Linked DNA regions of Tahibacter amnicola. The protein of the gene in region 1 interacts with the protein of each later gene in a pairwise test. Links are inferred from orthologs where the notes say so. Each region holds a gene or a part of one and is shown on either strand. Other genes may lie near its edges.

The links. The genes of interacting proteins can lie anywhere in the genome.
Region 2: the proteins of murG (region 1) and N4264_RS04015 interact in binary tests that used the Escherichia coli proteins (3 or more experiments, as listed by UniProt). The link is inferred for Tahibacter amnicola from one-to-one orthologs.

What each region holds. Positions count from the first base shown.
Region 1 is NZ_CP104694.1:6,003,684-6,006,831, forward strand. The notes cover bases 1-3,000. They hold murG (undecaprenyldiphospho-muramoylpentapeptide beta-N-acetylglucosaminyltransferase), read right to left. Parts: upstream 2,044-3,000; coding sequence 958-2,043; downstream 1-957. Other genes in these bases: murC (UDP-N-acetylmuramate--L-alanine ligase), read right to left, coding at 1-961; ftsW (putative lipid II flippase FtsW), read right to left, coding at 2,040-3,000. In the rest of the region: more of ftsW, read right to left, coding at 3,001-3,148. UniProt on the Escherichia coli protein: Cell wall formation. Catalyzes the transfer of a GlcNAc subunit on undecaprenyl-pyrophosphoryl-MurNAc-pentapeptide (lipid intermediate I) to form undecaprenyl-pyrophosphoryl-MurNAc-(pentapeptide)GlcNAc (lipid intermediate II).
Region 2 is NZ_CP104694.1:961,263-965,780, reverse strand. Bases 886-3,672 are described here. They hold N4264_RS04015 (TrmH family RNA methyltransferase), read right to left. Parts: upstream 2,842-3,672; coding sequence 1,930-2,841; downstream 886-1,929. Other genes in these bases: N4264_RS04005 (hypothetical protein), read left to right, coding at 3,444-3,672; N4264_RS04010 (hypothetical protein), read right to left, coding at 2,912-3,223; N4264_RS04020 (M28 family peptidase), read left to right, coding at 886-1,885. Outside these bases: N4264_RS04025 (WD40/YVTN/BNR-like repeat-containing protein), read right to left, coding at 1-300; more of N4264_RS04020, read left to right, coding at 455-885; more of N4264_RS04005, read left to right, coding at 3,673-4,301.

The sequences.
Region 1 (3,148 bases):
GAAACTGGGCCAGCGCGCGCCCGATGGCGTCACCGCTGATGCCGAGCTGCCAGGCCACGGAGGCCGCCGCCAGCGCGTTGAGGACGTTGTGCCGTCCCGGCAGGTTCAGTGTCACCGGCAGCGGACCGTCCGCGCCCGGCAGGTTCAGGTCAAACCGCATCTGCCCGCCGTCCTGGCGCACGTTGCTGGCACGCACGTCGGCGGAATCGTTCTCGATCGCATAGGTGATCGTCGTGCGCAGGGTGCGCCGCGCCAGTTCTGCCACTTCAGGATCATCGATGCACAGCACCGCCAGGCCATAGAACGGCAAACGGTGCAGGAAGGCGTCAAAGGCACGCTTGACCTTGGCGAAATCGCCTTCGTAGTTCTCCAGGTGATCGGCATCGATATTGGTGACGATGGCGATCATCGGCGACAGCATCAGGAACGAGCCGTCCGATTCGTCCGCTTCGGCCACCAGGTACTCGCCGGTTCCCAGGCGCGCATTGGCGCCAGCGGCAGTGAGCTGGCCGCCTATGACAAAGGTCGGGTCCATGCCGGCTTCGGCCAGGACGCTGGCCATCAGGCTGGTCGTCGTGGTCTTGCCATGCGTGCCGGCGATGGCGATGCCGCGCCGGAAACGCATCAGCTCGCCCAGCATCTCGGCACGGGGTACCACCGGAATACGACGCTCGCGTGCGGCGAGGAGCTCCGGATTGTCGGGCCTGATCGCGCTGGAAACCACGATCGCATCGGCATCCGCCACATTCTGCGCCGCGTGCTCGCGGTCGATGCGAATACCCAGTGCCGCCAGACGCCGCGTCGTGCCCGAGTCGGCCTTGTCCGAGCCGGAAATGTCGTAGCCGAGGTTGTGCAGCACCTCGGCAATGCCGCTCATGCCCACGCCGCCGATGCCGACGAAATGGACGCGACGGAACGCCTGCATGACGTCCTCATGGGGAGCAAGACGACGCGGCGTCATGCGGCCACCTCCAGGCAATGGTCGGCGATGGTGGCGGCCGCATCCGGCTTGGCCAGGGAGCGCGCAGCCACCGCCATGGCGATGAGCTGCTGGCGACTGCGTAGCAGGTCACCGAGCGTGCCGGCGAGCACCTGTGCGGAAGCCTGCGACTCCGGCAGCAGAACAGCGGCACCCGCGGCGACAAAGGACTCCGCGTTACGCGTCTGGTGATCGTCCACCGCGTGCGGAAACGGAACCAGGACGGAACCGACGCCGGCAGCCGCGATCTCGGCCAGGGTCAACGCGCCGGCACGGCAGACCACCAGGTCCGCCCACGCGTAGGCCTCCGCCATGTCTTCGATGAAGGAATCCACCTGCGCGGACACACCGGCGGCGGCGTAGGCTTCACGCGCCGCGTCCAGATGCCGCGCACCGCACTGGTGGCGAACCTGAGGACAAATGTCCGCATCCAACGCGGCCAGCGCCTGCGGCAGCCGCGTGTTCAGCGCCTGCGCGCCGAGACTGCCGCCCAGCACCAGCAGGCGCAGGCTCCCCGTGCGCTGTGCCAGACGCTCCTGTGGCGGAGCCAGCGCGCTGATCGCCGCACGCACCGGATTTCCGACCCAGCGCAGTTTTCCACTTTGCGCGAAAGCGTCCGAAAAACCGCTCAGGGTCAGGCGCGCCAGGCGCGACAACACCCGATTGGTCATGCCGGGAACACGATTCTGCTCGTGCACGAGCAAGGGGCGGCGCAGCATCCAGGCGGCAAGCCCACCGGGGCCGGCGGCAAATCCGCCCATCGACAGGACACTGCGCGGATCCACGCGCCGCAGGATGGCGCGCGCGGCCAGCACCGCCTTGATGATGCGCAGGACACTGGTGAGCTTGACCATCAGTCCCTTGCCGCGCACGCCGCCGATATCCAGGGTTTCCAGTGCAATCCCGGCCTTGGGCACGATCTGCGTCTCCAGTCCGCCCTGCGATCCCAGCCATACGACCGGTATACCGCGACGGCGCAGTTCGTCGGCCACGGCGACGCCGGGGAAGATGTGACCGCCGGTTCCACCGGCCATGATCAGCACGGGCTGTGCGCTGCCACTCATGCCCACACCCCCGCTTCCGTGCGCTCGCGCGACGCCGACTGTGCTTCCTCGCGCGTGAGCTCGTAGCTCACCCGCAGCAGCACGCCGACCATGGCGCAGGTCATCAGTACCGACGAGCCGCCCGAGCTGATCAGCGGCAGGGTCAGGCCCTTCGTCGGCAGCACGCCCAGATTCACGCCCACGGAAACCAGCGCCTGCAACGCAATGAACAGCGAGATGCCGAAGGCGACGTAACCCTGGTAGTACAGGCCAGCCTGCACGGCGCGGGCGCCAATCATGAGACCACGGCCGCACAGCCAGGCGAACAGGCCGAGCACGAGTACGACGCCGAACAGGCCCAGCTCTTCGGCGATCACGGCCAGGATGAAATCGGTATGCGCTTCGGGCAGGTAGAACAGCTTCTGTACCGATCCGCCCAGGCCCACCCCAAACCATTCGCCGCGACCGATGGCGATCAGCGCCTGGGTCAGCTGGAAGCCGTCATTGAACGGATCAGCCCAGGGATCCAGGAACGAGGTCAGGCGCTTGACGCGGTAGTCCTCGGTCATCGCCGCCCATGCCAGCGCCGGCATCAAGGGCAGGGCCAGGGCGAAGAGGTTGCGCATGCGGGCGCCGCCGAGCCAGATCATGCCGATCGTGGTCGCCACGATCAGCGCGGCGGAACCGAAATCCGGTTGCAGCAGAAGCAGGCCCACGATCAGGCCGGATACCAGCACCGGCTTGATCACGCCCAGCAGTTGGCGCTGTACGCCTTCGCGGTGTCGCACCAGGTAACTGGAGAGATAGGCCACCAGCATCAGCTTGACCGCTTCGACCGGCTGGAATCCGGAAATGCCCAGGTGAATCCAGCGCCGCGCACCGTTGATGCGCATGCCGAGCCCCGGCACGAAAACCGACAGCAGCAGGACGATCGCCAGCATCAGCAACACGAAGCTGTAGCGCTCGACATGCTCCAGCTCGACGCGGGTGGCGATGAACGCGATCAGCAGGCCGCCCGCCAGGAACATCAGGTGGCGGGTCATGTAGTAGAACGGACCGATGTGCTGGTTGTCCGCCACCGGGATGGAACTGGATGCCACCATCACCACCCCGAGACCGGCCAGTC
Region 2 (4,518 bases), 5.0 Mb from region 1 along the record:
CCAGGTCGGCGCCGCCGCCAGGGCGCCTGCGCGCGAACCGGCGATGCGGGAGGGATAGTGACGGCGCATGCTGCGCATCGACTGCTCGGCGGCGAACCAGCGCGACGGCTGCACGGTGGATTCGCCGGCTGGTGCGCGGCGCTCCACGAAAAGGTGCGCCCGTTCCAGGGCGCCGTCGGTACGCTTGGCCTCGCGCAGTTCCGCGGCCATGCGTTCGGCGCGTTCGTCGGCGCCTTGGCGAATACAGCCCGTCGACAACACCGACAGGACCAGCAGGACGATCACGGCGCGCAGCGGCATCTGTGCTACCTCCGATTACGACGGGCATCGTACCACCAGGCCATCGACCCGTCGGCCCAGCGGGTGGAATCGGCAACATGCCCCCTGACGATCGTCCTGCATCCACCGGGTCCCGACCTCTGGCACGATAGCGGCTTTGCCATCGGAGTCCCTCATGTTGCGCGCCCTGCCGATCGCCCTCGCCGCTGTACTGCCCCAGGCCGCCGACGCCCGCACTGCGCCGATGACCACGATTCCCGATGCCGCGGTGAAAACGGCCGTCACCCTGCGCGACGACGCGGGCCGTGATGACACGGCCTATGAGCTGCTGCGATCGCTCACCAGCGAGATCGGCGCACGCCTGGCCGGCAGCGAGAACGACCTGCGTGCCCGCGAATGGGCTGTCGCCCGCTTCAAGGCGCTCGGATACGACAAGGTATGGACCGAGCCGGTGACCTACCCGCGCTGGGTTCGCCGTTCCGAGAGCGCCGCCCTCGTCGCTCCCTATCGCCACACCCTGGCGGTCACTGCGCTCGGGAACTCGCCGGCGACGCCACGCGAAGGGCTGACGGCAGAGGTTGCCCTGTTCGACAGTCTTGATGCGCTCAAGGCCGCTCCCGCCGAAGCGGTGAAAGACAAGATCGTCTTCGTCTCGGTGCGCATGAAAGCCCATCGCGATGGCCACGACTACGGCAAGGGCAGCCGCGTGCGCAGTCGCGGACCTGCCCTGGCCGCGGAAAAGGGCGCGGCCGGCTTTGTGCTGCGTTCGGCAGGCACGGACAGCAACCGGTTTCCGCATACCGGCGTGACCACCTGGGACGCCAAGGGCCGGCAGATTCCCGCCGCGGCGATCTCCAATCCCGACGCAGACCTCCTGGAAACCGTCATCCGGCAGGGCCAGCCGGTCCAGTTGAGCCTGAACCTGGACTGCGGCCTCGACGGGGAATACACCGGTGCCAACGTCATCGCCGAGATCACCGGGAGCCAGAAGCCCGAGGAGATCATCATCCTGGGTGGCCACCTCGACTCCTGGGACCTGGGCACCGGTGCCATCGACGATGGCGCGGGCGTTGCGATCAGCATGGCGGCAGGCGCCCTGATCGGCCAGTTGCCGCAGGCGCCGCGGCGCACGGTGCGCGTGGTCGCCTTCGCCAACGAAGAAGCCGGCCTGTACGGTGGCAAGGCCTATTTCGCCGCGCACCAGGCGGAGCTGAGCCGGCACGTGCTGGGATCCGAAGCCGATTTCGGCGGCGACCGCATCTGGAAGCTCGACGCCAGCGTCAAACCCGAGGCGCTGGCTGCCGTCGACCAGATGATGCAAGTGCTGGGGCCACTGGGCGTGATCCGCGGCGACGAACGGGCGCACGGCGGGCCCGACCTCAGTCCCATGCATGCCGCCGGCATGGCGGCGATGAATCTGGTCCAGGACGGCACCCGCTACTTCGACCTGCACCACACGGCCAACGACACCTTCGACAAGATCGACCCGGCGCAGCTGGCCCAGAACGTCGCTGTGTACGCGGCCTGGGCTTATATGGCCGCCGAGGCCGACGGCGATTTCGGCTCGCGCGCCGGCGCCTTCAAGAACGGCGTCGAGGAACACTGAAACGTGCTACCGGCGCCGCGGGGCGCGGCGCCGGGGAATCGCGTCTAGGCTTTGTGCCGCCGGAAATACTCGGCGAACAGCACGGCGGCGCTGGCGGCGATATTGAGACTTTCCACATTTCCCGTGCCGGGAATCGTGAGGCGGTGATCGGCCACGCGGATCAGCCCGGCGCTCATGCCCTCCCCTTCCGCGCCGAAAACGACGGCGGTGCGGCCCGGCAAGCCACCGGTGAACAGGGCCTCACCCGCGCGAGGCACCGTCGCGACGACCGCGAAACCCGCGTGCCGCAGCGTCGCCACGACGTCCTGGCCCGCTTCCGGCCGTGCCAGCGCAACGATCTCCGCTCCCCCTTCGGCGACCCGGCAGGCGGCGCCGGACAGGGTCAGCGGCGAATCCGCCGGCAACACGATGCCGGCCACGCCAAAATGCGCCGCACTGCGCAGCACGGCGCCGAAGTTGTGCGGATTTCCGACACCATCGAGCACTACCAGCAAGGCCGGCGCCGGCGCTGCCGGCAGCTGAGCCAATAGCGCATCCAGCGCCAGCGGCGCGCGCCGTCGCACTTCAAAACACACGCCCTCGTGGTGCTGGCTTGCGGCCAGCTTGTCCAGGTCGGCACCCTCGACGATGCGATAACCGACGCGCTCGCGCACGCACCAGGCCAGCACGGGCTTGAACGCGGCAATGCGCTCCTCCGTCAGGTAGACCTTGCGCACATCCTGCGGCCGATGCTGGAAAACGGCCTGGCAGGCGTTGATGCCAAACAGGCGAACCTCCTCGTGCCGCTGGTGCGCCGGCGCGCTGCGTGTCGACGGGGGCGGGGGCGAAGACGGCGCCGGCGCGTTGTCGCGACGCAGGCGCTCGCGTTCGCGCTTGTCAGGGCGCGGACCGCGGGGCCGGGCGTTGTCCCAGGCGGAGGTGGGCGTATCCCGGCCGGGTTTTCGGGTTCTATCCATGCGATGCGATCGTCAGGCAAGTGGGACGACCGCAACGGTAGCAGCTGTTGCGCGCGGGTGCCCGTCGCGGTCAGCGGCCGGCGACGCGCCGCACGCTGGCAAGGTAGGCAAACAGGGAGGCAAACAGGCCCCACAGCGCCACGTCCGCCAGGGCGACCGTCCAGAACAGCCATTGGGGAAGCCAGTCGATACCCGCGAGACTGGCGACCAGGGCCGCAGCACCCGCCAGCAGCTGGACCAGTAGCGGCACGGGCGATACGACGCGCCCCAGTCCACGGCGGGCGGCGGCACGCGTCAGCAGTACCGCGACCAGGTTGATGATCCCGCCCCACACGGCAAGAACCAACAGCGCGACACTGGCAACACCGGCGATATAGGACACGGCGTCTTGCTCCCTATTCAATGGGCCACGGTGCGGCGCTCCCTGCGGCGTCGCGCATTGCGGGTGACGTAACCTGCCTGGCAGGCGGCGCCGTTCCGTGCGCCCCACGTCAGCCCGAACCGTCTGGACGGCGTTGCGTCCACGATCGTCGCATTATGGTGGCCAAATCGGTGCGATTGCACCGTGAAGTCGCCCGGATTACCCGAACCTGGAGTACGGCATGGACCGCAGATGGACCACTTGCACGTGCATCACCCTGGCAATCCTCGCCGCAAGCTGTACCGCTCAGGCGCCCGGTCCCACCCAGTTCCGTGTCGACGGGCTCTACTCGGAATACGCGGCGGGATCGATCGCCTTCCGTGACGGTTATGCCTGGCGCCAACCGCAGGGCGATACCACACATGTCCTGCTCACCGATCGGCGCCTGGTCGCCCTGCCCGTCGATGATGCCTACGCGGTGATCGACCTGGCGCTCCTGCTGGGCTGGACCAGAGCCCCCTACGTCGAGCTGGAACTGGATGCGGCGGGAAAACTCGCGGCCGTCTGGGCGCGGCACCAGGGCGGCCGGCGTGTGCGCTGTGCGCAGAATGCGGGCCAGTGCTACTCAAAGGTGGCCTACTGGGGCCCGGATGCGCTTACGGCGAGTTACGCGTTCGGCGACGACCTGGACCTGACCGCCAGCCTGCGTGTGCATCGCCAGTCGCTGTACCAGACGCCCCTGGCGGCCGAGCAGCGCGTCGCACCGGATGGCCGTCCGGCGCAGCCGGATGCCACCGACCATGACCGCATGGCCGAACGCTATGCGCGCGTACGCGCCGCGTTCGACGAGGGCGGCGTCGAGGCATTTCTCGAAGCCAACGGGTTCGATGTCGCCACCCGCCAGGCCCTGGCCGGATTTGAAGGCATGACCGAGGCGATCGCGCGGCTGGCGACAGCGTGTCCGCGCGCCGAAGCGTACGAAGCCTTCGGCAACGACGGCGGCTGGGGCTCGCTGCTGGCCAGCAGCGACAAGGGCGACTCCGCCGTGTACTTCCTGCGCCGCGGCGACGCATGGGTGCTGCACAGCTGCGGCAGCTGAATGCGATGGGTCAAAGGCCGGGCGCGTCCGCCGCGGACGCGGGGTCCACCGTCGCCCGCCACGAATGTCGCAACCTCCACATTCCCCAAAGTGCAACACCATCTGTCGCGAGCAGCAGGCACCACATCGCCTCTGCCCGCTGGCGCCGGTCGGCACCGGCAAAGAACGGGCGTCCACAGCGTCAGCCAGCGCCGGATGCCGTCCCGATAGTCCGTTT